Panacibacter ginsenosidivorans: one gene and its partners. The main gene of each other region encodes a partner of the protein of the gene in region 3 in a complex. Links are inferred from orthologs where the notes say so. Each region holds a gene or a part of one and is shown on either strand. Other genes may lie near its edges.

Region 1 (9,258 bases), 4.7 Mb from region 3 along the record:
TTACATTGATAGTTCTGGTTTGCATACATTACCTGTTAGTGCCATTAACCAGCACAACATTGACCAGGTGAATGCATTGGTATTATTGGATGATGAAGGCTTCAACTGGTTTGATGACCTGAATAAAACCGTAAATATTTTACGTAAAAGAACGATTCCTGCCATTGTTGCGAATACAGATAACATTTATCCATTAAGTGGCAGTAATGAAGTATCCATTGCTATTGGTGGCATTGCCAGCATGGTGGAAAGTATTGTGGGCAAGCGTTTCATACGTTTTGGAAAACCAGATTCGCAGATGTTTATGTTTGCGTATGATCTTATCCGCGAAAGAATGACCATCAGTAAAAAAGAAATTTTAATGGTGGGCGACACATTGCATACTGATATTCTCGGTGGCAATAAATTTGGTTTGGATACGGTACTTGTCCTTTCCGGAAATACGTTGCCCGATGATGCAGAAACAAGAATAAGATCAACTGGTATTGTGCCTACTTATGTTTGTACAACAGCAGTGGTGGATTAATAAACGTCAGTCATTATTGGTGTTGTCTCCTTCCCCATCAATTCAATAAACTTTCTTTCCTTAATAAGATACCCGTTTCCTTTCGCGCAAAAATGCACAATAAGATGTTCCAGGCTCATAGGATTGCCTTCAGGTATATCTGCAATGTTGGTATGATTTATTTCATGTCCGTCAATAATAATAACAAGCCCGCTGCCAATTGCTTCCATGCGGTTGCCTTGTGTCACTAACATGCCGGTATCTTCACCAAGACCAATACCGATGCACGAAGGGTTTGCTGCAACAACCTGCGCCAGTCTTCCAAAACGTCCACGTTTTTCAAAGTGAGAATCAAAGATCACATTATGCATAAAACGAAGCCCGGTCGTAGTTTTTACTTCGCCTTTTAAATGTGCACGTGTAGCATTTCCTTCATAGATCATGGTGCTGCTCATAGCCATTGCACCCGCAGATGTGCCTGCTATTACAAAATTTTCATTCTCGTATTTTTTATGAATGATCTTCAAAAATTCAGTACCACCAAACACTGCTGTCAGGCGCATTTGATTTCCACCGCTAAACATCACACAATCGCAGTTACGTATGCGTTGAAGGTAATCTTTATCATTCACTGTTTCGCGGCCACGAATATGCATAAGGCCAATATTAGTACAACCAATTTTGCCAAATGCATCAAGATAATTATTGCCAACTTCGTATGGAATAGTGGAGGCTGTAGTTACTACTTCAATTCTTGCAGATGGGCCGCCTGCTTCTTCCACTATACGACGCAAAATGCCAAGCTCAAAAAAGTTGAGATTGTTTACATGAAAAGCTTCTTTTTCATCGGTGCCTTTGTCTTCTGCGCCACCAATTGCTATTAATTTTCCTTTTGGAATCATGCCTGTTGATACTGGTTAGGCAAATATAAGGGAACAGGCTTAACATTAAGTTCATATAGATACTAACACGTCTTGATAAAAATGTGATGAGAACCTATGTACCGGGCTTCAATGCAGCTGGCATCTGCTGTTGCGTCGCACACTTGTACAGTAGAAAAATAAATGGGCAATTAGAATCGTAAGTTTAGAATTCATAAATAAAAAAAACGGCTGTAACATGTAGCTACAGCCGGCCGATGGTTTTAAGTATTATAATTTTACATGTTGTAAAGAACGCTTCAGTAATTCCTTCCGCAATGTTTTTTAAGTAACACCATCCCCCAGTTGATAATGTAATATGCTTACTCATCAACAGCGTAAAACTAAAATAGAATAAATGCAGTGGCAATACCCTAAAAGGTGTATTTTTTGACAGCACCCGCAAAAAAGGGTTCTGTGTTCAAAAAAGTTATGCAGTACAAGTGTGCGACGCAACAAAAGTTGCATTAAGATCTGAAAGCCGGGTTCATAAAAATATTTTCAACTATTTTTAGCTTTCATATGAAAGAAAAAATTACTGATCTTATAACTGCAATAAAAAATAAGCAGGAAGTTTTATCATCAAAAAAAGTTACAGCAGGCTTTGATGGCTTTGTAGATACGATTGTGCGTGTTATAAAAAATAAAGAGAACAATGCAGAGCCGGAATTTTTTAATACTATACACGATTACGGAAAATATATCCTTGAAAAATCCGGAAGCTTTAGTCTTGAATATGAAATTATAAATACAAAGCTTGGCGGCAATATGCCGATAACATCGAATGCGTTAGCACAACTTGGTGTGACGGTAAATTGTATTGGCGCATTTGGTTATCCGCAGATACATACAGCGTTTGCAGATCTTTCACCCAATTGTTTACTGCATAGTTTTACAGATCCCGGAACAGCTATTGCGTTTGAGTTTCGCGATGGTAAAATGATAATTGGGCAGGCGAAAGAACTTAATTCAATGAAGTGGAATGATATAATCAATGTAATTGGCCTGGATGTGCTGGTAAATCTTTTTAACGAATGTGATCTTTTTTGTGTGCTTAACTGGAGCGAGATTGATACATCAACAAATATCTGGCAGGGAATAATCAACGACATTTTACCTGCTTATCAAAAGCGACAAAAACAAATCTCTTTTTTTGATCTGTCAGATTGTTCAAAACGAAGCAAAGAAATAATTGAAGAAATGTTATCGCTTTTAAAAGTTTTCAGCAAATACACAAAGACAATTCTAAGTCTTAACAGGAATGAAGCAAATATTATTTCTAAAATTGTATGCAATAAAGATTTTGCGAATGACCAGGAATTACTGGGCTCAGAACTTTATAAGCAACTTGGTATAGATATGCTTGTGCTTCATTCCTCAGGCACATCTTATGTGTTTTCTGAAGAAGGAATAAATTCTTGTAAAAGTTTTTTTGTAGAGCAGCCACTAATTTCGACAGGGGCTGGAGATAATTTCAATGCAGGATTTATTGCGGGACAATTAATGGAACTTAATGCAGAAGATTCTTTGATCTTTGCCAATGCAACAGCAGCACAGTATATACAGAGTGGGCTAAGTCCGCAACATGAACAAATGATCTCATTCCTGGAACAGCAAATAAAAAGTTAATACTATATGGAACTTAAAATTTTTAAAGATTATGAAGCGCTTTCATTGGCAGCAAGCGAAGAAATTATTCGTGTTATAAAAACAAATCCTGCCGCGGTGTTGTGTCTTGCCACAGGACAATCACCCGTGTTGACTTACCAGCTATTTGTTGAAAAAATTATTGCAGAAAATATTGATCTGTCGCGCTGCACTTTTATTGGCCTTGATGAATGGGTAGGCATTCCACCTGAAATGGAAGGAAGTTGCCAGCATTTTTTGCAGAACAAAATTTTCAAACCTTTGCAAATAAAAAGTTCACAAATACATTTATTCAATGCGTTGGCAACTGATGTTACAGAAGAATGCAAACGAATGGATAGGATCATTGAAGAAAAAGGCGGCATTGATTTTATGCTGGTTGGTGTTGGTATGAATGGCCATATTGGTTTTAATGAACCAGGTGTAGATATTAATAAATATGCACACGTAATTGAACTTGATGAGACAACCAAGGCAGTTGGACAAAAAAAATATTTTGATAAGCCGGTAAACATTGGCAAGGGGATTACTTTAGGCCTGCAAAATTTTTTAGAAGCGGGATATGCGGTTATGATCGCAAACGGAAATAAAAAAGCGCCTGTAATAAAGAAAGCAATGGAAGAAGAAATTGGTACGCAATTTCCTGCAACTATTATGCGCATGCATAAAAACAGCATGATGATGGTGGATGAAGAAGCTGCATCATTACTTGATAAACCTTAGATGTATTTTTACCACCCGCTTGCAAGAACATCGGCAAGATGCATGGTTTGTATATTGGCGTTTTTATTTTTTATATAACCATCTAAATGCATAAGGCAACTCATATCTGTACTGATAATGTAATCTGCATTTGTTTCTAAAGCATTGGTTACTTTTTGGTCTGCCATTGCAATACTGATGGGTTCAAACTTTACGGCAAATGTGCCACCAAAGCCGCAACAGGTTTCTACATCGTTCATTTCAGTTAGCTGAAGACCCGCAACCTTGCTCAATAATCTTCTTGGCTCTTCTTTAATCTTACATTCTCTTAGGGCTGCACAACTATCATGATAGGTGGCTTTGCCCTCAAGCGTTGCGCCAAAATTATCTATCTCTAATACTTTAATAAGAAACTCTGAGAATTCATACAAACGGTTGCCAAGCTCTTTTACTTCTTTGTGAACAGAAGAATCTTCGAAAAGTTTGCCATAATAATTTCTTACAAAACCTGTACAACTTGCACTTGGAGCAACTATATAATCACTGCCACTAAAATCTTTGATGAACTTGCTGCAGACATCTTTGGATTCGTTCCAGAAGCCTGCATTGAATGCAGGTTGCCCGCAACAGGTTTGATTACTATTGTATTCAACTATACAACCTGCCTTGCGCAAAACCTTTACCATGTTGAATGCAACAGAAGGATATAACTGATCAACAAAACATGGTATAAAAATCTGAACGTTCATGCAGTAAGTGAATTAAGAACATAATCTAAATACATACCTTCTCTGTTGCAAAAAGATATATTGTAAAATAGTGCGACGCAACAGGTGATGCCATGAAATGCCGTAGATGACCTCATAAATAACATTTACGGCATTCACTGAAACCAAAATAAAATAACTGATGCTTCAGTAAAAAGCAAAAGGCCGGCTCAAAAATTATTTATTTAATGACCTGTTTAGCTTGATCATTTTTATGGCGGTAATTGCAGCCTCTTCTCCTTTATGCCCGTGTTTACCACCTACCCTTTCTTTGGCCTGTTGCTCATCATTCACAGTAAGCACACCAAAGATGGTTGGCACTTCGAGCATCATGTTTAAAGACAATACGCCATCAGTAATTGCTTTGCACACATAATCAAAATGAGGCGTGTCGCCACGGATCACAGTGCCCAATGCAATGAATGCATCTGCAGGTGTTTGAATACTTTCTGCATACTGCTTAATGATAAAAGGGATCTCAACAGCACCAGGAACAGTAAGCACTTTAAAACTGATTCCTGATTTATTTAAAACCTTTTTGGCACCAGCTTCCAGCTTGTTTACAATTGGTGCGTTCCATTCGGTTTTAACAATAACTACAAAGGCATCCTTTAGCTGGGGGATGCCTTTGTTTAATGCGTTATTTCCTTTTGTTGTCATTACATTATTTTGAACTAAAGTCGTTTGGTTCAACAATTAAACGATAAATATATTTATCGGCCTGGTAGCCTTTTTCTGTCTGCGGAAATTTCTCTTTTAATTCCTTATATACCTGAACAGCTTCTGTTGTTTTGCCCATCAGTTCAAGCTTTAGACCTGCACGGAAAAGATATTCAGAAGCATTCAACTGGTCTGCATCAAATGTTTCAGCAGCTTTCTTATAATAAGTTACAGCATCATCATTTTTACCAAGCTCGCCATAAGCATCACCCAGTGCGCCGTAAGCCATCATCTGTATCTGCTTTGCATCTGTTGAAAAATCTTTCAGGTACTTTACGGCGTTATTGAAATCACCGGTACGCAGGTAACAAAGACCAGCATAGTAATTAGCAATGTTTGCAGATTTTGTTCCGCCGTAGTTGCTTATGATGTAAAGAAAACCTTTACTCTTTGCATCGCCTTTTAAAGCTGCTGTCAAAGAGTCTTTACGAAAATTTGCTTCTGCTTTGTAAATAGCATTGGCGGCCTGTTCTTCTTTTGGTGCAACGATGAATGACTGATAACCATACCAACCACCAACGGCTATCACAATAACACCTAATGCAATCAATACCTGTTTTGAATATTTTTTCCAGAAACTTTCGATTTTTAGCAGCGCGTCGCCGGATTCTACTACCTGCACTTTCTTATCAGCCATGTTGGAATTTTGAAATTTTTGAATTGAGATATTTGGGATTTATAAAATGTTTTATCTTTTTATTTAATCAACAATGAAAGGATAATGCTGATCTACATATACATCTTTCAATAGTTCATCATCTGCCGGCCATGGACTTTCCTCAGCAAACTTAACACTTGCTTCCACTACCGCATTAATACGTGCATCAATAGCCGCAATTTCTTCATCAGTAGCAAAATTATTTTCCTTGATTGTATTTAAAACCAGCGCTATTGGATCACGTTCTTTGTATTCATCAACCTCTTCTTTTGTACGGTATTTTTGTGGGTCAGAAATAGAGTGGCCTTTGTAGCGGTACGTTTTCATTTCAAGCAATGTAGGTCCACCACCTTCTCTTGCTCTCTTTACAGCACGTGCTACCGCATCGTGTACAGCTTCGCAACTCATGCCATCCACTTTATCTGCAGGCATTTCGTAAGCATCAGCCAGTTTATAAATATCTACAACGTTTGATGTTCTTTCCACTGAAGTACCCATTGCATAATTATTGTTTTCACAAATGAACACAACAGGTAATTTCCACGTCATGGCAAGATTGAATGTTTCATGTAATATGCCCTGGCGTGCAGCACCATCTCCAAAAAAACAAAGCACGATGTTGTCTGTGCCTTTGTATTGTTCTGCAAACGCAATTCCTGCGCCTGTACCTATTTGGGCACCAACTATACCGTGACCACCAAAAAAATAATGCTCCTTACTAAAGAAATGCATACTACCACCCTTGCCTTTCGCGCATCCTGTGGCTTTTCCATATAGTTCAGCCATACAGGCGTCGGCGCTTACGCCTTTTGCCAGGGCCAAACCATGATCGCGGTAACCGGTGATAAACGGATCTTCCTGGCGTGTAGCTGTCATACAACCGGCACCAATGCCTTCCTGGCCTATATAAGCGTGAAAAAAACCACGGATCTTACCGGCCATTTTATACATTTCTTCAGCCTTCAGCTCAAACTGGCGAATCAATTGCATTAATTCGTACCAGTACATATAAGTTTCTTTGGAAAATTTAGTTGCCACTTGTATTCAAATTTGGTGCGCAAATATAGGAAAACAGTTTGTAGTTTATCGTTTTTGGTTTTTGTTCCTGGCATTTGATTATTTAATCAGCTTTTCTTGCGTCGCACTCTTGTACTGAGGAATGGATTTCAGCAATCCGCAGTTAGATATCAGTTTAAATATGCGCTGCTTAATGAACGCTGATACCTGATAGTTCATACCTGTTTTAAAAGTACAAGTGAGTGACACAACGAAGCCTCATAACGGTATTGCAGCTAAGTATATAAAAATAAAAATCCCGCTTTAGCAGCGGGATTTTTTTATTAAACCATTTTGAATGATTCAAGAAACTTGGTGGTGAAATTTCCTTTCCTGAAATCTTCGTTCTGCATCAGTTGCAGGTGAAAAGGAATCGTTGTTTTTACACCTTCAATTACATACTCGCTTAAAGCACGGTACATAGTGTTGATGGCTTCATCTCTTGTACGCGCAATAGCAATGAGTTTTCCTATCATGGAATCGTAATACGGTGGGATGGTATAACCTGTATATACATGGCTATCTACCCGTACACCATGACCACCGGGTGTGTTAAGTGTGGTGATCTTACCGGGTGACGGACGAAAATCATTATATGGATCTTCAGCATTTATGCGACATTCAATAGCATGCATTTGTGGCGTATAACTTTGCCCGGAGATCTTCTCCCCCATGGCAATTTTTATCTGTTCTTTTATAAGATCAAAATTGATCACTTCTTCTGTTACACAATGCTCTACCTGTATACGCGTATTCATTTCCATGAAGTAGAAATTGCGGTGCTTATCAACAAGAAATTCAATTGTCCCAACACTTTCATAAGCAATAGCGCTGGCAGCTTTAATAGCTGCTGCTCCCATCTTTTCACGAAGTTCAGCAGTCATAAAAGGAGAAGGCGATTCTTCTACCAGTTTCTGGTGACGACGCTGAATAGAGCAATCTCTTTCACTAAGGTGGCAAACAGTGCCATAACGATCACCTGCAACCTGTATTTCTATATGGCGTGGTTCTTCCACGAATTTTTCCATATAGATACCATCGTTTTTAAAAGATGCGCCAGCTTCCTGTTTCGCAGTATTGTAGTTTTTTTCTATATCGCTTTCCTGCCAAACTACACGCATACCTTTACCACCACCACCTGCAGTTGCTTTTAAGATCACGGGGTATCCGATTTCTTTGGCAAGTGCTTTCGCTTGCGATACACTTTCAAGCAAACCTTCACCACCGGGTACAACAGGTACGCCGGCTTTGATCATGGTATCTTTTGCAGTGATCTTATCTCCCATTGAGTTGATCATCTCTGGTGTTGGGCCAATGAATTTGATACCATGGTCTGCACAGATTTTTGAGAACTTGGCATTCTCTGCCAAAAAACCATAACCAGGATGAATAGCGTCTGCATTAGTAATTTCTGCAGCAGCCATAATATGAGGGATATTCAGGTATGATTCACTACTCTGGGGTTTGCCAATACAAACGGCTTCATCTGCAAACTTTACATGTAAACTGTCTTTATCTGCGGTAGAATAAACAGCAACGGTTTTGATGCCCATTTCGCGGCAGGTTCTGATAACACGAAGAGCAATTTCGCCACGATTGGCTATAAGTACTTTTTTGAACATGTTTTCAATTTGAAAATTTGATGATTTGAAAATGTCTTAAATAAAGGCAAGCTGAAATTGAAATGCTTTTACAAACATTTTCAAATTTTCAAATTGCCTCATCTTCAAATTAAGCTGGCTCAACCAGGAAGAGTGGCTGGTCATATTCTACAGGGCTTGCATCATCAACTAAAACTTTTACGATCTTGCCGCTGACTTCGCTTTCTATTTCATTAAAGAGTTTCATTGCCTCAATAATGCAAACTGTTTTGCCTGGTGAAACTTCATCACCCACTTCTATAAAATTGGGTTTATCCGGAGATGATTTACGGTAGAATGTACCGATCATCGGGCTCTTTATTGTTATAAGGTTATCAGCCTTAGGAGCAGCGGCTGCAGGCGCAGAAGCTGACGTTGCGGTCGGGGCTGCCGGTGCAGGTGCAGCATAAACAGGTGCGGGTGCAGCTGTAACCACTGTTTGTATGTTGTCTTCTTTTTGTTTGATGGTAATTTTAAACTCTTTTTCTTCAATACTAATTTCCCCAATGTTGCTCTTGTTGATGATCTTAATAAGTTCCTGTATCTGCTTGAAGTCCATAATTCGAATTTTTGGGATTTTGTAATGTTTTTAAGCGATTTTACCCCGAAAGGAGGAGCAAAGTAGGCAATTTTTGATAAAAAG
Region 2 (11,257 bases), 4.7 Mb from region 3 along the record:
TTTCCTATCATGGAATCGTAATACGGTGGGATGGTATAACCTGTATATACATGGCTATCTACCCGTACACCATGACCACCGGGTGTGTTAAGTGTGGTGATCTTACCGGGTGACGGACGAAAATCATTATATGGATCTTCAGCATTTATGCGACATTCAATAGCATGCATTTGTGGCGTATAACTTTGCCCGGAGATCTTCTCCCCCATGGCAATTTTTATCTGTTCTTTTATAAGATCAAAATTGATCACTTCTTCTGTTACACAATGCTCTACCTGTATACGCGTATTCATTTCCATGAAGTAGAAATTGCGGTGCTTATCAACAAGAAATTCAATTGTCCCAACACTTTCATAAGCAATAGCGCTGGCAGCTTTAATAGCTGCTGCTCCCATCTTTTCACGAAGTTCAGCAGTCATAAAAGGAGAAGGCGATTCTTCTACCAGTTTCTGGTGACGACGCTGAATAGAGCAATCTCTTTCACTAAGGTGGCAAACAGTGCCATAACGATCACCTGCAACCTGTATTTCTATATGGCGTGGTTCTTCCACGAATTTTTCCATATAGATACCATCGTTTTTAAAAGATGCGCCAGCTTCCTGTTTCGCAGTATTGTAGTTTTTTTCTATATCGCTTTCCTGCCAAACTACACGCATACCTTTACCACCACCACCTGCAGTTGCTTTTAAGATCACGGGGTATCCGATTTCTTTGGCAAGTGCTTTCGCTTGCGATACACTTTCAAGCAAACCTTCACCACCGGGTACAACAGGTACGCCGGCTTTGATCATGGTATCTTTTGCAGTGATCTTATCTCCCATTGAGTTGATCATCTCTGGTGTTGGGCCAATGAATTTGATACCATGGTCTGCACAGATTTTTGAGAACTTGGCATTCTCTGCCAAAAAACCATAACCAGGATGAATAGCGTCTGCATTAGTAATTTCTGCAGCAGCCATAATATGAGGGATATTCAGGTATGATTCACTACTCTGGGGTTTGCCAATACAAACGGCTTCATCTGCAAACTTTACATGTAAACTGTCTTTATCTGCGGTAGAATAAACAGCAACGGTTTTGATGCCCATTTCGCGGCAGGTTCTGATAACACGAAGAGCAATTTCGCCACGATTGGCTATAAGTACTTTTTTGAACATGTTTTCAATTTGAAAATTTGATGATTTGAAAATGTCTTAAATAAAGGCAAGCTGAAATTGAAATGCTTTTACAAACATTTTCAAATTTTCAAATTGCCTCATCTTCAAATTAAGCTGGCTCAACCAGGAAGAGTGGCTGGTCATATTCTACAGGGCTTGCATCATCAACTAAAACTTTTACGATCTTGCCGCTGACTTCGCTTTCTATTTCATTAAAGAGTTTCATTGCCTCAATAATGCAAACTGTTTTGCCTGGTGAAACTTCATCACCCACTTCTATAAAATTGGGTTTATCCGGAGATGATTTACGGTAGAATGTACCGATCATCGGGCTCTTTATTGTTATAAGGTTATCAGCCTTAGGAGCAGCGGCTGCAGGCGCAGAAGCTGACGTTGCGGTCGGGGCTGCCGGTGCAGGTGCAGCATAAACAGGTGCGGGTGCAGCTGTAACCACTGTTTGTATGTTGTCTTCTTTTTGTTTGATGGTAATTTTAAACTCTTTTTCTTCAATACTAATTTCCCCAATGTTGCTCTTGTTGATGATCTTAATAAGTTCCTGTATCTGCTTGAAGTCCATAATTCGAATTTTTGGGATTTTGTAATGTTTTTAAGCGATTTTACCCCGAAAGGAGGAGCAAAGTAGGCAATTTTTGATAAAAAGACATGTTTTTCTTATTTCTGTTTTTATCAAAATCAGCCTTTGTTGCTAAAAGAAAAGGACGGTTTGTGGCCATCCTCTTTTTATGAATTATTGCAAAAACTGCAGCGTTAATTTTATTCTTTTACTCTTTCTACATATTCACCGTTCCTGGTGTTGATACGTATTAGTTCTCCTTCATTTACAAACAAGGGCACATTTACCACCGCACCGGTCTCAACAGTTGCAGCTTTTAAAGCACGGGTAGCAGTATCGCCACGAACACCAGGTTCACAATAGGTAATTTTTACAACAATCTTTTCAGGCAATTCTGCGCCAATAGGTAAATCTGTTTCTGTATTGATGAAAACAAACACTTCACTGCCATCTTTTAAAAACTGTGGTGCATCAATCATTTCTTCGCCTAATGCAATTTGCTCAAAAGTTTCATTGTTCATCAGGTTATAGCCCGACTCATCTTTATACAGGTATTGATAGGCCTTCTTTTCCACGCGTACAGGAAAAATAGTTTCCCCACTGTTCCATGTTTTTTCAATAGTACGGTTATTGTCAACCCCTTTTAATTTAGCCCACACTTTTGCTGCGGCACGGGCAGTTTTGTTCTCGCCAAATTCAACCACTGAATAAAGACTGCCATCAAGTTTCAATATCTGGCCGCGGCTGATGTCTGCTGTTGTTGCCATAAATAAGATAGATTTTATGAATAGGGCGCAAATGTATGCATTGGTATTTAATAATAAAAACAGTTATGTCTCAACACAAACAATTGAAAGCATTTTATGAACCGGGCTGCAGATTAACGATGATCCTTCTGTTGCGTCGCACTCTTGTACTGAAGAACGTTCATCAACAAGAAGGAACGTCATTGCGAATCCCGATTATAGCTTTGTGTGTTAGACATATCGGAATGTGGCAATCTTATAATCATATGCCTTACGCGGCTTTTGTGTGCGCATTATTTTACCAACAATATTTACTTTTCTACAATTATTTTCTTCACTTCTCTATTGCTATTGTTTATCAAATAATAAACACCTGCAGTAATTTTAGAAACATCAATTGTACCACTGCCATTAACATTTTTTATAAGTAATATTTTACCATTTTGATTTAATAATGAAAATGAAGTATTACCATTTGTTTGTACATGCAGTATATCTTTTGCAGGATTGGGATAAATCATGAACAGGGTTTTGTTCTCATTAGCCTGTAAGTTGTCTTCAGAAGCAACGGTGGCGGGTGGCTCCCTGTAATAAATAGTATCACTTCTCAAGATAAGTCCGGTAGCAACAGCGTTAAAAACCCTTAGATAATATACACCGCTCTTGGTAGGATGAAAAACAGAATCTCCTGTAACGATAACACGGGCATGCCCGTTGCTTCGAAAACCATACCATTTGTAAGTATTATTACTTAATGTGCCTCCGGCTGAAGCTGACAAAACACCGTTATTGAGGTGAAGAGGAATTCGTTTTTGATGATCGTATTGGGTACCTGGTAATTTTTCTGCTATCAATTCCATTCCATCAAATGTAAAACGGTTAGAGGATATATTTAGGCTGAAACCCCTATCTTCATCAATATTACCAAATTCAGGTGGAATGCTGCCGCTTAACTGGTTATAACTTAAATCTAATGAGGCAAGTCCCCCCCATGAATTTGTTGCAATATTAGCAAGCTCAGGTGGAATAGTACCGCTTAGCAGGTTATTGCTCAAATCCAAATTTGGGCCATAATCTGTAACTCCAATACTACCAAGTTCCGGAGGAATGCTGCCACTCAACTGATTATTAGATAAATTCAACCAGGTAACTGAACCAAGGTTACCCAATTCAGGAGGAATACTGCCACTTAATTGATTATCAGATAAATCATACCAACTATCATAACCATATGAATGATTACCGAGTTCAGGTGGAATGCTGCCGCTCAACTGATTACCATTTAAATACAAATTATAGAAATACGGAACACCAATTTCAGGTGGAATACTTCCTGTCAGGTTATTGCCAGATAAATATAGATTATTAAGACTTGTAAGATCTCCGATAGAAGAAGGAATGCTACCTTCTAAATTGTTATTTGTCAGACCAATTTGCCATACCCTTGAATCATCGCCTACCTTTATTCCATACCAGGTGGATACAGGACCCTTTAGCCAATTTGTATTGGTTGTCCATCCGGGGCCATTCGTGCTGATGTACAAATCTACCAACGCAAGAGAATCCTGTACATCAGTTGCCTGCGCAATTGCATTAAATGAAATGTTTGAGCAAGTGACAAACACAAGACCGAAAAAAATAGATTTCTTTTTCATCATGGTTAGTTTAATTGTGAAGGAAATTTAAAAGTAGCAAGATGCTTATATAAAATAAATGACTTTTGTTATTGAATAAGATGATATGCATCAGATGCAATCTGTAGCCAAAAGTTATATAGTACAAGTGAGTGACACAAGGGACGATGACATGAAATACTTTAGCTGGTATCATACAAAAAATTATTTGGCTGTTTCGTAATCACGCTGTTAACTTTGCGCCAGTTCTTTAAATACTTATCAAGAAAGGCAGAGGGAATTGGCCCGATGAAGCCTTGGCAACCCTTACAGGTCACTCACTTGTAAGAAGGTGCCAACTCCAGTCCGCAATTGCGGGCAGAGATAAGTCAGAGTAAAGTTTGATTAATTGCGATAACATCGCTAACCATATTAAGCTCACCTGACTTACCGGGTGAGCTTTTTTTATGCCATGCCCCCAGCCCCTAAAGGGGAGCAAAACAAATGCTCTTTCTTCAAATAAGTTTTTATTGAAAAAATGTTTAATCAATTTTTTAATCGCTTCACAACTAAACAATCAGTGAAGCAAAAACATTCTGAAATGAGCAACGCAACACAAATCATTCACAGCATTCCAACAGACCCGTTAACAGGCGCAATTGCAGTTCCTATTTATCAAACAAGCACATTTGTACAGGAAGCGCCAGGCGTAAACAAAGGCTATGATTATGCACGCAGCGGTAACCCAACAAGAGCAGCATTAGAAACCATTATTGCAGAACTGGAAGAAGGTAGCGTCGGTGTTGCTTTTGCCAGTGGACTAGCAGCAATTGATGCAGTAATTAAACTGCTAAAAAGCGGCGATGAAATTCTTGCTGTAGATGATATTTATGGCGGTGCATTCAGATTGTTTACACATATCTATGAGAAGTTTGGAATTACGGTAAACTATGTTGACACCACTAATGTAGAAAATGTGTTCAATGCAGTTACACCTAAAACAAAATTGATCTGGATAGAAACTCCCACAAATCCAACATTAAAAATTTCAGATATCGCAGCCATTGCGAAAGTTGCAAAATCGCAAGGCTGCTTACTTTGCGTGGATAATACTTTTGCATCACCCGCCTTACAAAAACCTCTTACGCTGGGAGCTGATATTGTAGTTCATTCAGCAACAAAATATCTTGGTGGTCATAGTGATCTTATTGCAGGTGTTGTCGTAGCAAAAGACAAAGAACTTGGTGATAAAATAAAGTTCATACAAAATGCAAGTGGTGCCATCCTCGCTCCTTTTGATAGCTGGTTAGTTATTCGTGGTATTGAAACATTATCGTTACGTGTAAAACAACATTGCATCAATGCACAAGCTGTAGCAGAATATTTGGAGCAACATCCTGCAGTTGATAAAGTATATTACCCCGGTTTGAAGTCTCATATAAATCATGATATAGCAAAGCAACAGGCAAAAGGCTTTGGCGGTGTTGTTTCTTTTATATTGAAAAATGATACAGAAGAGGCAGCAGTGCAATTTGTAACAAATACCAAACTTTTCAAATTAGCAGAAAGCCTTGGCGGAGTAAAGAGTTTATTGTGCCACCCTGCAAACATGACACATAAATCTATTCCCGCTGAAAAACGGAAGGATGCAGGTGTTGCAGATAGCCTGATAAGGTTGTCTGTTGGATTGGAAGAAGTAGAGGATTTATTAAACGACCTTGAAAAGGGTTTCGATGCAGTAGAAAAACTAAATGCACTCATTGCTATTGGTCAAAAGAAAGATTTTCAAAAAATAGGATACTAATGAATTTAAAATAGGGAATACCTCCCTATATCATTAGTTGTGCGGAAAAATAATTTTGTACTGTAAATAAATTTTAAACCAGAAGTGTCGTAAACAAAAATTTGAAGAAGAAAAAAGTCTATTACATTTGTAGAGTATAAAAATGAAAGCGGTTACAACAATCATATCTTCTCAAAATCATGTTTGCAAAAGCATGTGTTTTTGCTGTTGTTGTATGCCGTAAGGCATAAAATAATCTACTCTTTCAATCACTCAGTTTGGTGATTTCAATAACCTACTTCAATCTTTTTCTTTACACAAAAAAAATTCTAACAATGAGCAAATTACATTTCGAAACTTTGCAATTGCATGCCGGTCAACAAATTGATCCAACAACAAAGGCCCGTGCCGTGCCTATTTATCAAACTACATCTTACGGCTTCAACAATTCGGAACATGCGGCCAATTTATTTGGCCTGCGTGAATTCGGGAATATTTATACACGCATCATGAACCCGACAACCGATGTGTTTGAACAACGCATGGCTGCACTGGAAGGTGGTGTTGCTGCCCTGGCAACCGGTAGTGGGCAAGCTGCACAATTTCTTGCCATCACTAATATTTGCCGGGCTGGCGACAACTTTGTTTCTACATCTTACTTATACGGCGGAACATACAACCAATTCAAAGTTTCTTTTAAACGTTTGGGTATTGATGTACGTTTTGCTGATGGAGACAACGTAGAAAGTTTTGTTCCGCACATTGATAAAAATACCAAAGCCATTTTTCTTGAAACAATTGGCAATCCACGTTTGAACATTCCTGACTTTGAAAAGTTTGTTGCACTTGCAAAAGAATATGATCTGCCATTGATCGTTGACAATACTTTTGGTGCAGGCGGCTATTATTTTAAACCGATCGAATGGGGTGCAAACATTGTTGTAGAGTCAGCAACAAAATGGATCGGTGGTCATGGTACCAGCATTGGCGGGGTTATCGTTGACGGTGGCAATTACAATTGGGCTAATGGTAAATTCCCGCAGTTTACAGAACCATCTGAAGGTTATCACGGCTTGAAATTCTGGGATGTATTTGGAGAAGGCAACCCGCTTGGTTTGCCAAACATTGCATTTGCTATTCGTGCACGTGTTGAAGGGCTTCGGGATTTTGGTGCTTCTCTTGCGCCTTTCAATTCATTCCTTTTCATTCAGGGCATCGAAACATTGTCGTTGCGTGCAGAACGTCATGCACAGAATGCGCTGGCATTGGCGCAATGGCTGGAATCTCATCCTTCCGTTGAGTATGTTTGGTATCCGGGTTTGGCAAGTAGTCCGTACAACGCATTGGCGAAAAAATATTTACCCAATGGTTTTGGTGGTGTGTTGCAGTTCGGCATAAAAGGTGGCAAAGAGAAGGCCGCAAAATTTATTGATGAATTGAAACTTGCAAGTCACCTTGCAAATGTTGGTGATGCAAAAACATTGGTAATTCATCCTGCATCTACTACGCATGAACAATTAGGCGAAGCTGAGCAATTGGCAAGTGGTGTATTGCCAAACATGGTGCGCATCAGCGTGGGCATTGAACATATCGATGATATAAAAGCAGATCTTGAACAGGCATTTCAAAAAGTTAATGAGCCACAGTTTGCATTGAATTAGTGTGCCCCCTAACCCCCTCAAGGGGGAATGAAAAATTATTGTAAAATATTTTATTAGAGATGTTCATAAACTCCCCTTTAGGGGATGGGGGCTTATGAACCCAACAATTGAATATAAATTAAGCTTTCGTTGCGTCGCACGCTTGTACGCTTTGTTCAATATTGAACTGAACGATGAAGTGAGTGACACAACGAAAGCCTGATAGTAGCAACATAGTTAAATACAAAATAAAAAACATTGCAACCGGAAATTTTTTATTACAACAATTCATTTACACTCGAAAGCGGCAGAACGTTACCAGGCTTTCATTTGGCGTACACAACACTTGGTAGACTAAATGCAGATAAGAGTAATGTGGTATGGATCTTTCATGCGTTAACAGCAAACAGCAATCCCGCAGAATGGTGGACAGGCTTGGTCGGCGAAACAAAATTGTTTGATCCTTCTAAATATTTTATTGTTTGCGTAAACATGCCGGGCAGTTGTTATGGCAGCATCTCTCCTCTTGATAATGATCCGCTGACAGATAAACCTTACTATCATGATTTTCCATTGTTCACGACAAGGGACATGGCAAGGGCTTATGAATTGTTGAGAAAATATTTGAACATTGATAAAATTTACATTGGTGTTGGCGGCTCAATGGGCGGGCAACAATTACTAGAATGGAATATTGAAAAACCGGAATTGTTTGAATTTATTTTCCCGATTGCAACAAATGCAGAACATTCTGCATGGGGTGTTGCATTCAATGCAAGTCAACGCATGTGCATAGAAAACGATGCAACCTGGAAAGAAGAACAGGTAGATGCCGGGCTTGAAGGAATGAAGATTGCCAGAAGTATTGCACTCATTTCTTACAGGCATTATGAAGCTTATTCGAAATCTCAGCAAGGTTTTACTATAGATACGGAAGGCAAAAGCATTGATGAGAAAGTTTTTAAAGCAGAAAGCTATCAACGTTACCAGGGAGAAAAATTAGCCAAGCGTTTTAATGCATTCAGCTATTATTTTTTAAGCCAGGCAATGGACAAACATAATGTAGGAAGAGGCAGAGATAGTGTGCGTGCAGCATTGCAAAGTATTAAAGCAAAAGCATTGGTGATAAGCATTTCATCAGACGTACTGTTTCCAACAAGTGAGCAGGAATTATTATCTGCATATATTCCAAACGCACAATTAGCCATTATTGATTCTTATTATGGTCATGATGGATTTTTACTGGAGTTTGAAACAATAGAAAATTTAGTAAGAGATTTTATTAGTCAACATACAACAGAATTAAAGCCTGTATAAGTTACCGGTTGCCAGTTACCAGGATTCCGGTAACAGCAACAGGAAACGGGCAACAAAAAGAATTAAAATGAGTACTGACAAGAAACTAGTAATTGGATTATTTGGTTTTGGTGTGGTTGGTGAAGGTTTATATAAAGTATTAAAACAAACACCATCATTAAAAGCAGAGATAAGAAGAGTATGTATTAAACATGCCGGCAAGAAAAGAAACGCACCGGCCGAATTATTTACCACAGAAAAAGATGATCTGCTGTTTAATAAAGACATCAATGTAATTGTAGAAGTAATTGATGACGCTGATGCAGCGTTTGATATTGTACATACTGCATTTAAAAATGGCAAAGCTGTGGTAAGCGCCAGCAAGAAAATGATCGCTGAACATTTACCTGAAATTCTTGCTTTACAGAAAGAGACAGGCTTGCCGTTCTTATGTGAAGCTGCAGCATGTGCTTCTATTCCTGTAATCAGGAATTTAGAAGAGTATTACGATAACGATTTGCTACATGGCATTAAAGCGATTGTAAATGGTTCTACCAACTTCATCTTAACCAAGATGTTTGAAGATAAACTGGATTATACAGAAGCTTTATTGTTAGCGCAACAGCTTGGTTTTGCAGAAAGCAACCCTGCATTAGATGTGGAAGGTTATGATGCTTTAAACAAATGGACATTCTTGCTGACACACGCTTATGGTATCGTTACAAAATCAGAGAATATTGTATTTACCGGCATTCAAAATATACAGGGCAGTGACGCCGCTGTTGCAAAAGAAAAAGGCTTTGATATAAAACTCGTAGCGCAGGCACAAAAATTAAAAAGTGGTAAGGTTGCTGCATTTGTGTTGCCACAATTTGTACCACATGATGATCATTTAAGTTTTGTAAAGAATGAATACAACGGTGTAGTAATTGAAAGTGGTTTTGCAGATAAGCAATTCTTTTATGGGAAAGGTGCAGGTAGTTTTCCTACTGCTTCTGCTGTATTGAGCGATATATCTGCATTACGTTATGATTACCATTATGAATATAAAAAATTATATTATCACACACCGGGAGAACTAACGAATGATTTTTATGTAAAAGCATATGTAAGTTTTAATCAGTTAACGGATGTACCTAAAGAAGAATTTGAATGGATAGAAGAATGGCATGGCGGGCAGGAAAGAAGTTACTTTGTTGGTGTTATTCATTTTAATAAACTGGTAAATGATAAGTGGTGGAAGCAACATAGCGTTTCCTTTATTCTTACACCGGAACCTGTTATTGAAAGTATTGAAATAAGAAATTTGAAAAAGAGAAGCCTGGAACTGGCGGGAATTATTTAGTTTTTTATTGAGTGAGTTTATATAGCAAGACCTTGCTTTTTGCAGGGTTTTGTTTTTATTGCTCCTCATTGTTCTGAACGTACAAGTGAGTGACACAACGGGTGATGCCACAGGTGCAAAAGTTTGTCCCCAAAAAACCCGAAATCTCAAATCCAAAATCCGAAATCATTATCTCTTACCTTTGCGGCGCAAATAAATTATATGAGAGAACTCTCTGTTGTTATTCCTGTTATGAACGAGGAAGACAATGTTAAGCCAATGATAGAAGCCGTGGAAGCTGCTTTGAAAGATTATGATTACGAGGTGATCTTTGTAGATGATGGCTCTACTGATGCAACAAGAGAACGCATAAAAGAAAATATTACAGACAGGATTACGCTGATTGACCTTCGCAAAAATTACGGCCAGAGTACGGCTATGGCTGCTGGTATCGATTATTCCACCGGTACATATGTAACGATGCTTGATGGTGATCTGCAGAATGATCCTTCTGACATACCGATGATGCTGGAGAAATTGAAAGCGGAAGATTGGGATGTTGTTGCCGGCAACAGAAAGAACAGGAAAGATGGTGCTGTGCTGCGTAAAATACCTAGCAAAATTGCAAATGCTATCATTCGCAGCATGACAAAAGTTTATATACAGGATTATGGCTGCACACTCAAAGTTTTTAAAAGAGAGATTGCTGAAGACCTTGGTTTATATGGAGAGTTACACCGATTTATTCCGGTGCTTGCAAGTATGCAGGGTGCCAGAATTGTGCAGGTTGATGTAAAGCATCATGCACGCAAATTTGGTGTTTCAAAATATGGATTAGGAAGAACATTCAGGGTAATGAGTGATCTTGTTACTATGGTGTTCTTTAGAAAGTATAGTCAGAAACCAATGCATCTTTTTGGCACGATGGGTTTCATCAGTTTGTTTCTTGGCATCATTATTAATATCTACATGCTCGTTTTAAAAATAATGGGCGAAGATATTTGGGGCAAACCACTTTTGTTATTAGGTATGATATTATTGCTTGGTGGTATACAATTAATAACCATCGGTATTCTTGCAGAGGTTAGCATGCGCACTTATTATGAAAGCGGCAATAAAAAAAC
Region 3 (11,301 bases):
ACACGGAAAATAAAGCGATGCAATAACACAAAACCAGATCAGGTAAACTGTACCAAGATCATATCCAAAATGCAGTGGCCTGAAATTAAAGGGAATATTAGGATCAGCAATATCTTTAGTTCCGTATCCGGATACATAAAAAAGTATTACTAATAAAGTATGAATAATAAAGAAATGCAACATATAGTAAAAGAAAGGTACGCGACCATATATCATCAATATTTTCGCTATTCTGTTTTGCGCCGTTTCAGTTAGTGCCAGTATTATTAGTGCTGGTCCAATCGTCATACACAAATACATTAAAGAAGGCGGGTATTTTGTTGTATTCAAAAATGAAAGCAGCGTATATGTTGCATCTTTTTGTACAGACCATTGTGCCGGATCGCCGTACATATTTATAAAGCGCAGCAGAATAAATAAAATCGTTATCGTTAATCCCGAAAACAAGATAAGTACTTTCCTGCGCCTGGCCTCGTAATACGATCTGTAGATCGTTCCAAATGCGTAACCCAACAGCATTACACCAGCCCACGGCAATGCAGTGTAGAACATCAATATCACATGATTGTCCCCAAGTGGAATGGCATTGAAGCCTGAGGCGATAAAAGCTTTTGTAAGCAGGGAACCAATATCACTGCCATCAGTTCTTATATAATCAAAAATATTATGACCTATTACCAGTAATAGCCCTGTAATGACAATTACAGTCATAGAAGTTCTTGTCAGTAATCCAAGAATGATCATACTAAAACCTATTGCCCATATAACCTGGAGTATGATCTTATGATATAACGGGTCGTAAGTAAGCGCTAATGTAATAATAGTGATCTCTGCAAGTATTAACCACAAGCCCCGCCTGATAAGAAATGAACTTAACTCTTTTTTTGTTTTACGCTGCCCTGCTATAAATGCAGACACGCCTGAAAGAAATACAAATGTTGGTGCACAGAAATGCGTTATCCATCTCGTGAAAAACAAAAATGGTGTTGTAGTGGCCAGGTTAGTTGGTGTATCATCCATGCCATGTATGTGAAAAAAATCTCTTACATGATCAAGTGCCATAATGAGCATTACAAGTCCGCGAAGTATATCTATAGAATGAACCCGCTGTTTTGTTGGTGTTGGTGATACTGTCATTTTAAGTAAAAAATTATATAAGAAAGATAAAACAGTTCAGTCAATTGTTTAAGCTAAATATATGAGTGGCCGCTTACTTGTTCATGACAGAACAAAACGTTGAAGAGTGCGACGCAAGTAAAGTTTAACAGCAATACAGCAGTTGGGTATAAAAAAATATTACACATGGCTTTGCAAGCTAAAAATGAAGTGGTTATTGATAATAACAAAAAGTTTTATCAGTAATTAAATGATAATTTTATTTGTACGTAAATGATAATTGTAATTTTTCTGACGATTAATATCTGGTTAAAAAAATGGATATTCTGAAACAACTTTATGATGAAGTAATTGGATTCTTTGGCATTGGTCATTGGGTTGAAATGATGCAAAAGAATGATTACAGCAGCCTGCTAACATTTGATGGAGTAATTGCTGCTATCGGCCCGCTTATACCGCTGATATTATTGATAGAAATTTTCCGTGCCATATTCTATAAGAAATTTAAGATGGAAGAATATAAGATTCCATTTATAATTTTTGTTGCCAACAGGTTTATCTCGCGTTTCATTGCTATAGCTGCCGTTGCATTTTGTATTGGTTTATTTGAAAAGTATGCGATCTTTAAAACAGGCTTTACCTGGTATTGGCTTATCTATGGTTACATAGTATGGGAGCTTGCACATTTTGTCTATCATTATCTTGGGCATAAAGTAAGATTATTCTGGTGCCTGCATTCAACGCACCATGCACCGGAGACCATGAACCTTTCCGTAACATTCGCACATTTTTTTCTTGAAGCGCCTTATGCAGATTTTATCCGCACAAGTATTTGTATTCTATTAGGTGTAAACCCGCCGTTATTGTTTTTTATCATGTTCATCGATGGTACATGGGGTGCATTTATTCATGTGGGCGAAAATTTTATGAAAGATGCACGCATGGGATTCCTGAATAAAATAATATTAACACCTTCCCATCATCGTGTACATCATGCAAAAAATCCGTTGTATATGGATACTAATTTTTGTAATCTTCTCAATATTTGGGATAGAATGTTTGGCACATTTCAGTATGAGGACACGAGTATACCTATTCAATACGGTATCACAAGAAAGATCAATGCAAAAAATTTCTGGGACGTTTATTTTGGCGAGATCTATTATCTGTTTCTCGATATGAAAAATGCACCAGGCATTACCAATAAACTATTGTATATGATTATGCCTCCCGGCTGGAGCCATACAGGTGATCATAAAACGGCGGCTGTTATTAAGAAAAAATTGAAAGAAGAAAAAGAAACTGCATAAGAGATTTTTGTTGTCAGCTTTTCTTTTTTTGGCATCGGTTGTTGCGTCGCACTCTTGTACAGTTAATTCTTTATGCAGCTTAATTCTTCCATCGTTTTAATTGATTCTCTTCAAAGATCCATCCGGGTGTTATAACTTTTGAATGCTTATCAACTTCATACCACGGGCTCAACTTTTTGTTATTCGGATTAATAACAATATGCATATCCTGCGCAGGCATATAACCTTGGGCAAGTAAATAAATTTTCTTTCCGGTTATTTCATTAACAGCAACATCTGCAACAACCATTGCATGGCCTGGGGAACCTGCTTTTACTAATATATCTCCCGGTTGCATTTCTTTCATCGCAATATTACCAGTCATTTCATCAACAGTATAAGTACCACAATTAATAAATACATCCTGCATAAATTGTAACATTAGGTTATGCTTATCCTGTTCAGGATTATTAATACGGTATAACCAATCCTGGAAATTGAAATTTTTATTTGCCGATTTAAAATTGATCTTACTGTATTCATTCCTTGAAAAATAATATTCTGCTCTCAGTCTCATAATTGCATCAGCACATTGCTGAAGGTCTTTATTGCCTGTAGAAAAATCAAGTACTGCATAATGTAAAGTTTGATCGGGTTTAGGTTGCCCATTGTATAAATAAACGGTATTGTTTTTCCTGAGTTTTATCTTTTGCAGCCACGCTCCAAAAGAAGCATCAGGCATTGTAACCCTTTTATAACCTTCGGGTAAAGGAATTTCATAAATGTATTGCGGTGGCCTGACAGAAGTTTTATTAGAAGTAATAGCTGATGAAGTAGTTTTTACGCCAGGTAATTCAGCAAGATCATTAAAGACAACAATAAGTACAATGCAGCAGCAAAGCAGCACGAAAAAGATGATACTCATTTGCTTCATAGCTAAGGTTTAGCTTATGATGCAGTTTTGCAGGTTTTCCATAAGTTGGTAAAAACTATCTTTACGTATGTTTGAAATGGTTGATCATTTACAAAGAAAAGTAAAGCTTACTAACTACCCGCTAAAGCGTATCATTTCCCTTGTGCCCTCACAAACAGAATTATTGCATGATCTTGGCTTGGAAGGAGAAGTAATTGGCATCACTAAATTCTGTGTGCATCCACAAAGCTGGTTCAGAAACAAAACAAGAATCGGTGGCACAAAGAACGTGAACATAGAAAAAGTAAAATCGCTGGAACCCGATCTGATTATTGCCAATAAAGAAGAAAATGTGAAGGAACAAATTGAAGAACTAGAAAAGATAGCACCTGTTTGGGTAAGCGATATATATAATCTTGAAGATGCGATTGATATGATTGAGAGCATTGGGGTGCTTATAGACCGAAGCCAGCAATCAAAACAGATTAGTCAAAATATTCAACAGCAGTTTCAAAAATTGCAAGCTGAAAACTTTCAACTACCCACTGCTTATCTAATCTGGCGCAATCCTTACATGACTATCGGCGGAGATACTTTTATAAATGATATGTTGAAAAGGTGTGGTCTGCAGAACGTGTTTGAAAAAGAACAACGTTATCCGGAAATTACTTTGCAGCAACTTAAAGAACACAGTGTTCAATTGATATTACTTTCATCAGAACCCTATCCATTTAAAGAAAAACATGTGGAAGAAATAAAAGCAGTTTTACCTGCTGCAAAAATATTAATGGTAGATGGAGAAATGTTTAGCTGGTACGGGAGCCGTCTTTTATACGTAGTGCAATACTTCAAAGAATTGATCAATAAGATAAATGAGTACCCGTAAACAAAATATAATGACATTGCATAAAATGCTGCACAAAGAACAAAGCGTACAAGTGAGTGACACAACCAAAGTATCGTAGCAGCAATGCAGCTTACTTCATAAAAATAGAAAGAGAGAAGCAATGCCTCTCTCTTTACTTATGGTCAACTGGATAACCTTTACTTATTTCTGCCGATGCAATTTAGATCGGTAAATGCTTCTTCCAGGCGTTTTACAAAATTGTCCTGGCCTTTTCTCAACCAAACACGCGGATCGTAATATTTTTTATTTGGTTTTTCTGCACCTTCAGGATTACCAAGCTGGCCCTGCAGGTAAGCTTCATTCTTTTTGTAATAACCAAGTACACCTTCCCAAAATGCCCACTGCATATCAGTATCAATATTCATTTTTATTACACCATAATCCAGTGTTTCGTGGATCTGGCTTTTTGGAGAACCGCTACCACCATGGAATACAAAGTAAACTGGTTTACTGCCTGCGGATAAACCAAGTTTTTGTGCGATAAATTCCTGGCTGTTTTTCAAAATTGCAGGACGCAGTTCCACATTACCCGGACTGTACACACCATGAACATTGCCAAATGAAGCGGCCACTGTAAATCTTGAACCAACCTTGCTCAATGCATCATAAGCCTGTGATACTTCAGAAGGTTGTGTATAAAGTTTTGAATTTTCTACATCAGAATTATCAACACCATCTTCTTCACCACCTGTTACACCAAGCTCTATCTCGATGCTCATGCCCAGTTTGTTCATGCGTTTGAAAAATTCAAAAGAGAGCTCAATATTTTCATGCAGCGGTTCTTCACTGAGATCGAGCATGTGTGAACTATATAAAGGACGACCGTTCTTCGCTTTGTATTCTTCGCCGGCAGTTAATAAGGCATCTATCCATGGCAACCATTTTTTTGCTGCATGGTCTGTATGCAATACAACAGGTACACCATAATATGCAGCAACATTATGTACATGCATGGCACCGCTTACAGCACCAATAATGTTTGCCTGTAATTTATCGTTAGGCATTCCTTTACCTGCAAAGAACTGTGCACCTCCATTGCTGAATTGTATAATAACAGGAGAACCTACTTTAGCTGCAGTTTCCAATACCGCATTTACAGAGTCTGTACCAATTACATTTACTGCCGGAAGTGCAAATTTGTTTTCTTTGGCATCATCATACAATGCCTGTAATTCATCACCGAACAGAACGCCGGAAGAATATTTAGCCATGCTTATTTACTTTTTATTGAAGATTGTTTTTGGGGTAGCGAAGATACTGTTTAACACTGATAAAATACTGTGTTTTCTTATGTTCCCGGCTGTAGATACACTAATGAACATTTGTTGCGTCGCACACTTTTACTGAAGAAAAGCTATGAGCTTTTAGCTGCGAGCTGCGAGTTTTTTTGGCTCGAAGCTCATAGCTCGTGGCTCACAGCTTATCATTGTTCTAAACGCACAAGTGAGTGACACAACCGCCGATGCCACCTATACAAGAAGCTGGTATCCAAATTATTTTCACGAAAAAATCCGTAATTGGCTAAACTCCTTATTTTTGCTTTCTTCAATACGCCTTTATGACAATAAAAAAGGAAGAGGATTTTGATACCAGCTTGTCGGGGGAAGAGGGTTCCAACGTACAACATGGAGAACCGAGGCAGAAATGGTATAAGCGTTTGAGAAAAGGTATCACTACATCCACGGCTGATAAAAAAGAAACTCCGGAAGGGTTATGGAACAAATGCCCGGAATGCAATTATATAACCACTACAACAGAATTACAGGAGAATCTTTTTGTTTGCCCCAAGTGCAATTACCATCACCGTATTAGCAGTGAGGATTATTTTGATATTCTTTTCGACAATGGCGAATACAAAGTAATGTATGACAACATTGTAAGTAAAGATTTCCTGGGCTTTACAGATCTGAAACCATATAAGAAAAGACTGGAAGAAATTCATGCAAAGACTGATCTTAAAGACAGTATGCGTGTGGGTGTGGGCAAAGTAAACGGCCAGGAACTGGTAGTTGCCTGTATGGATTTTGAATTCATTGGCGGTTCTCTTGGTAGTGTGATGGGAGAGAAGTTTAGCCGGGCTGTTGATTTCTGTCTTGAACATAAATTACCTTACCTTGTTATAAGTAAAAGTGGCGGTGCACGTATGATGGAAAGTGCTTTTAGCTTAATGCAGTTAGCTAAAACAAGCGGCAAGCTGGCACAACTGAGTGAGGCAAAACTGCCTTACATTTCTTTACTAACCGATCCAACTTTTGGGGGTATCTCGGCAAGCTTTGGTATGCTGGGTGATCTTAATATTGCAGAACCGGGTGCACTTATTGGTTTTGCGGGGCCACGTGTAATAAAAGAAACAATTAAGAAAGACCTGCCTCCGGGTTTCCAGCGCAGTGAATTTTTACTGGAGCACGGATTCCTTGATTTTATTATTGACAGAAAGAAATTGAAAGAGCGCATCACACAGCTGATCGTGCTTTTGAAAAACTAATTATAATTATTCAGCTATTTTTGCATCCCTTCACTTTACGGTGAAGGGATTTTTTATGGCAAAAGAAATGAACAACAGGCAGGCGTATTATAATTACTACATAGATGATAAATATGAAGCAGGCATCGTATTGCTGGGCACAGAAGTTAAATCCATACGCGATGGTAAAGTAAGTTTCAATGATGCATTCTGTATGTTTGAAAAAAATGAATTGTGGGTGCGTGGCCTATACATAGCAGAATATTCGCATGGTACGGTGAATAATCATATCGCGGTACACGATAGAAAATTATTGCTTACCAAACGTGAGTTAAAGAAGTTGCAAACGAAGATGAAAGAAAAAGGGTTTACCATTGTGCCGTTGAAAGTTTATTTTAATGAAAAAAATCTTGTAAAAGTAGAGATTGGGTTAGGCCGTGGTAAAAAACTGCACGATAAAAGAGAGACCATTAAAGAACGCGATACACAAAAAGAAATAAAAAGGTATTTGAAGTAGGAGAGCACAATCTGTCTTATAATATTAATGCACTACTATGAACGCTTATGAATTAAAAGCACTCCAAACGCCACTCAAAGAAAAGTATCGTAATAATCCCGTCGCTGCACTTGTAACACTTAAAGCCGAAGGAAAACTTGGTGAGAATATTTCCTGTAAAGTAGAAACGGGCCGTGCTATAGCTTCTGCTGGTTTGCATCCTGCCACAGGTGGAGATGGATTGCATCTTTGTTCGGGAGATATGTTGCTTGAAGCGCTTGTAGCTTGTGCAGGCGTTACATTAAAGGCGGTGGCCACTTCAATGGGTATTGAAATAAAAAGCGGAACTGTAAAAGCAGAAGGCGATATTGATTTTTCCGGTACGCTTGGTGTTTCAAAAGAAGTGCCCGTAGGTTTTAAAATGATCAGACTTTATTTTTTGCTTGAAACAGGTGCATCTAAAGAAACGCTTGAAAAACTGTTGCAGCTTACAGAAAGATATTGCGTGGTCTACCAGACTATCACTAAAGGAACTGCTATTAATACTTCTATAGAAAATTAAAATACATTTTTGTTTGCCAGCCATAAAGCATTTGTCATCATTTGTTGTGTCACTCACTTGTACGTTCGGAACAATTATAAGCTCTGAGCCACGAGCTATAAGCCTTTAGCCAAACAAACTCGCAGCTAAAAGCTCGTAGCTTTTTTCCAGTACAAGTGTGCGACGCAACGGCAGCTAAATTGAAAAACCGGAGATTGGTACAAAAGGTTGGTTTATCCATTTTACTATACCGTTCACGAACAGAAATCTACAATTCGTCGTAAAAGCAAAACGATGTGTAAGCATATGTGTTACTCTAATAAAACACATATATGAGAGCATCTATCATCTTAAAAAATCTTTTCCTTACTGCCTTTGTTCCTTTTGTGATGGCCAGTTGTAATAGTAACGACGATACCCCGCAGCCGCAGCCAACGGATCCTACGATTGCAGAAATTGCCGCTTCAGACACTTCTTTTTCTTTTTTGTTGGCGGCTGCTACCAAAGCAGGGTTGGTTGACGAATTATCCGCACCTGGTGCGCTAACGGTTTTTGCACCTACCAATAACGCATTCAGGGCTGCAGGTTTTCCTACACAGACCTCTGTTGAAGCCGCTGACGCTACAACATTGGCAGGCATTCTTACTTATCATATCATTTCAGGTAAAGTATTGGCTGCAGACGTACCAGCTGGTCCTAATGCCGCCGTAACTGTTTTAAGTGGCGGAACTGTTTACACAACTTCAAATAGTTTGGGTGTATTTGTAAATGGAGTAAAAGTCGTGACAGCAGATATTGCAGCTTCTAACGGGGTGGTGCATGTTATTGGTAAAGTATTAATACCGCCATCCGGCAACATTGTAGAGACTGCCGTTGCAAATCCTGATTTCAGTTACTTGGTGGCAGCAGTATTAAGGGCAAGTGAGGGAACGACAGATGTGGCAGGCGTATTATCAGGCACAGACCCACTCACCGTTTTTGCACCAACCAACCAGGCTTTTATCAATGCAGGTTTTGCTACTATTGCAGATATACAGGCCGCAGATCCTGATGTGCTTACATCTATTCTTACCTATCATGTAGTAAACGGAAGAGTATTCTCTTCAGATCTTACAGATGGAGCTACACCTTCCACACTTAATGGTGGTACTGTTACCATTGATCTGGGGGCTACAGCTACTGTAAAAGGCAATACTAATACAACAGCTTCAAATATCGTAGCTACAGATATTGTGACCACTAACGGTGTGATACATGTAATAGACCAGGTTTTACTACCATAATATAAATTCACATGGCCCATCCGAACAATACGGGTGGGCTTCTTGTTTTTATTTAATGTTTTTTAACCACAAATACAGGTACGTTTTTATTCTGTTACTTGCTGCATATACTTATATCAATACGGAGTTGTGCCAGGTATATACTTATTTCCAGATCAATATTCATTGGTATTACTCATTCGTGGTTATTTTGTTGATTACATTTTTTACATGGGAGGCTAACAGGTTGTTGTCTCCGGTTTTTGAAAAATGGCTTCCCGGTAATGAACATATCATCCGCAGAAGCGTACTATTCTTTTTTGTGGGATTATCCGTTGCATATCTGGCTACTATTGGGGTTAACTTGTTTTTTGCAAGCATTATTTTACATGAACCGCAGGCTTCTATTCTTAATCCGCTAAAGCTTACTTTGATTTATACGTCTTTAATTAATCTGCTATTGCATTTGCTGAATCTTGTAATGGTTTATCAAAAGGAATTTAAAACCAAAGAACTTGAAGCAGAAGAATTAAAAAGGATGCATGCACAGGCAGAATTATCTGCCATAAAGCAGCAGATCAATCCTCATTTTTTATTTAACAACCTAAATGTATTGTCTGGCCTTGTGATGCAGCAAAGTGCGGATGCCAATCATTTTATTGAAGCTTTTTCGAAAGTATATATGCATATACTCAATAATCATAATAAGGAATTAATTGAATTAGATAAGGAGCTGAATTTTTTACAGCCTTATTTCTTTCTGCTTAAACAACGCTTTCCTGATGCTATTGAATTAGATATAGATGTACCGGAGAGATATAAAAGTCATTACATTATTCCGGTAGCACTACAGATGCTTGTAGAAAATGCCATTAAACATAATATTGTTTCAAAAAAAAGACCATTATATATTAAGATATATGCCAATGGCAACAAAACCATTTCTGTTATTAACAAGTTGCAACCTAAGCAGCAAACAGGGCCGGGTTCTAATATTGGTTTAAATAATATTCGCAAGCGTTATGAGTTAACTGCCGGCAAAGAAATTATTATAATAAAAGATGAATCTTCTTTCTCTGTAACCTTACCATTAATTGAAATAAACACCTATGAGGGTACTAATAATTGAAGATGAAGCAGTAGCTGCCCACCGATTACAGCTTATGCTGAAAGATTATGATGCTTCTGTAGATTTGCTTGCCTGCCTGGATAGTATTGAGGAATCTGTTGCATGGCTTCAGCAACATGAACACCCGGATGTTATGCTGCTGGATATTCAACTTGCAGATGGATTCAGCTTCGAAATATTTAAACGCACCAGCTATCAAAAGCCTGTTATTTTTACCACAGCATACAATGAATATGCACTGGATGCTTTTCGTTATTTTAGTGTTGATTACCTCCTCAAGCCAGTAAGTTTCGATGCACTGAAAGCTGCCCTGGATAAATATAAATTCATTACTAATGCAGCACATACTGACTATGCCAGCATTTTCAAAGCATTGAAAAATTTTCCTACAGATCAATACAAAGAACGTTTTCTTGCTAAAATAGGCCAGCGGCTTATATTCATAAAAACAAGTGAGGTTGCCTATTTCAGGGCAGAAGATAAGGTCACTTATATTATAGACAAGCAAGGGAATAAATTGCCTGTTGATTATACACTTGAGAAACTGGAAACAGTTTTAGATCCGCGTTATTTTTTTCGTTTGAACCGTAAAGTTATCGTCTCTATCGATAGTATTGCGCAGGTAAAACCTTATCATAATAGCAGGCTAATGCTTTATCTGAAAGATGGGAATAAATCAGATGACATGATCATTAGCAGAGAACGTGTGCCAGAATTCAGGCAGTGGGCCGAGCAATAATAGAGATTAATTTTTTCAGCAGTATAATTTTATGGCATCGCCGGTTGTGTCACTCACTTGTACTTTCTGAAAATATATCAGCAGTAATTATTTTTTATCACGCTCCTCTATATTCATCTCAGGCAGCAATGCCATTACCTGTATTATACCTGCAGCAAGCAGCAGCAAATAAAGACCGGTTTTTTTTTCAGGGCATTCACCAAGTAAACAAACGCTTAGTAAAAGATAATTTCGAAATGCCCATGCAAGGTTAATGGCTGCAATAAATACATTGGTACGCTTGGCCCAAATCTTAGGAACGATAAAAAAGATAAGACACACAACAGATAACACCACATTTAGATAGCCGGGCTTTCCAAAGCTGGTACCTTCAGAAGAAAAACCAGTAACTGTTATATTTTGGCTGGCAATAAATGTCCACGGCATAAAACATATACCGATCAAT

Evidence for each region.
Region 1: the proteins of accD (region 3) and accC are in contact, whole or in part, in a solved structure (PDB 8UXZ), measured with the Escherichia coli proteins. The link is inferred for Panacibacter ginsenosidivorans from one-to-one orthologs.
Region 2: the proteins of accD (region 3) and accB are in contact, whole or in part, in a solved structure (PDB 8UXZ), measured with the Escherichia coli proteins. The link is inferred for Panacibacter ginsenosidivorans from one-to-one orthologs.

The regions. Positions count from the first base shown.
Region 1 is NZ_CP042435.1:168,765-178,022, reverse strand. The notes cover bases 6,429-9,258. They hold accC (acetyl-CoA carboxylase biotin carboxylase subunit), read right to left. Parts: upstream 8,598-9,258; coding sequence 7,260-8,597; downstream 6,429-7,259. Other genes in these bases: accB (acetyl-CoA carboxylase biotin carboxyl carrier protein), read right to left, coding at 8,707-9,174; pdhA (pyruvate dehydrogenase (acetyl-transferring) E1 component subunit alpha), read right to left, coding at 6,429-6,957. In the rest of the region: FRZ67_RS00770 (TIGR01459 family HAD-type hydrolase), read left to right, coding at 1-526; FRZ67_RS00765 (cyanophycinase), read right to left, coding at 523-1,407; FRZ67_RS00760 (PfkB family carbohydrate kinase), read left to right, coding at 1,948-3,054; FRZ67_RS00755 (glucosamine-6-phosphate deaminase), read left to right, coding at 3,061-3,795; FRZ67_RS00750 ((Fe-S)-binding protein), read right to left, coding at 3,804-4,523; ribH (6,7-dimethyl-8-ribityllumazine synthase), read right to left, coding at 4,719-5,201; FRZ67_RS00740 (tetratricopeptide repeat protein), read right to left, coding at 5,206-5,898; more of pdhA, read right to left, coding at 5,962-6,428. UniProt on the Escherichia coli protein: This protein is a component of the acetyl coenzyme A carboxylase complex; first, biotin carboxylase catalyzes the carboxylation of the carrier protein and then the transcarboxylase transfers the carboxyl group to form malonyl-CoA.
Region 2 is NZ_CP042435.1:159,326-170,582, reverse strand. Bases 1-2,919 are described here. They hold accB (acetyl-CoA carboxylase biotin carboxyl carrier protein), read right to left. Parts: upstream 1,735-2,919; coding sequence 1,267-1,734; downstream 1-1,266. Other genes in these bases: FRZ67_RS00715 (T9SS type A sorting domain-containing protein), read right to left, coding at 2,789-2,919; efp (elongation factor P), read right to left, coding at 1,932-2,498; accC (acetyl-CoA carboxylase biotin carboxylase subunit), read right to left, coding at 1-1,157. In the rest of the region: more of FRZ67_RS00715, read right to left, coding at 2,920-4,132; FRZ67_RS00710 (trans-sulfuration enzyme family protein), read left to right, coding at 4,692-5,894; FRZ67_RS00705 (O-acetylhomoserine aminocarboxypropyltransferase/cysteine synthase family protein), read left to right, coding at 6,209-7,534; FRZ67_RS00700 (homoserine O-acetyltransferase family protein), read left to right, coding at 7,772-8,830; FRZ67_RS00695 (homoserine dehydrogenase), read left to right, coding at 8,898-10,154; FRZ67_RS00690 (glycosyltransferase family 2 protein), read left to right, coding at 10,356-11,257. UniProt on the Escherichia coli protein: This protein is a component of the acetyl coenzyme A carboxylase complex; first, biotin carboxylase catalyzes the carboxylation of the carrier protein and then the transcarboxylase transfers the carboxyl group to form malonyl-CoA.
Region 3 is NZ_CP042435.1:4,819,844-4,831,144, forward strand. The notes cover bases 4,784-7,746. They hold accD (acetyl-CoA carboxylase, carboxyltransferase subunit beta), read left to right. Parts: upstream 4,784-5,783; coding sequence 5,784-6,710; downstream 6,711-7,746. Other genes in these bases: fbaA (class II fructose-bisphosphate aldolase), read right to left, coding at 4,784-5,436; smpB (SsrA-binding protein), read left to right, coding at 6,766-7,206; FRZ67_RS20525 (OsmC family protein), read left to right, coding at 7,244-7,746. Outside these bases: FRZ67_RS20490 (acetyltransferase domain-containing protein), read right to left, coding at 1-1,137; FRZ67_RS20495 (sterol desaturase family protein), read left to right, coding at 1,434-2,426; FRZ67_RS20500 (DUF4846 domain-containing protein), read right to left, coding at 2,506-3,339; FRZ67_RS20505 (ABC transporter substrate-binding protein), read left to right, coding at 3,407-4,204; more of fbaA, read right to left, coding at 4,363-4,783; more of FRZ67_RS20525, read left to right, coding at 7,747-7,747; FRZ67_RS20530 (fasciclin domain-containing protein), read left to right, coding at 8,059-9,009; FRZ67_RS20535 (sensor histidine kinase), read left to right, coding at 9,065-10,117; FRZ67_RS20540 (LytR/AlgR family response regulator transcription factor), read left to right, coding at 10,098-10,856; FRZ67_RS20545 (hypothetical protein), read right to left, coding at 10,944-11,301.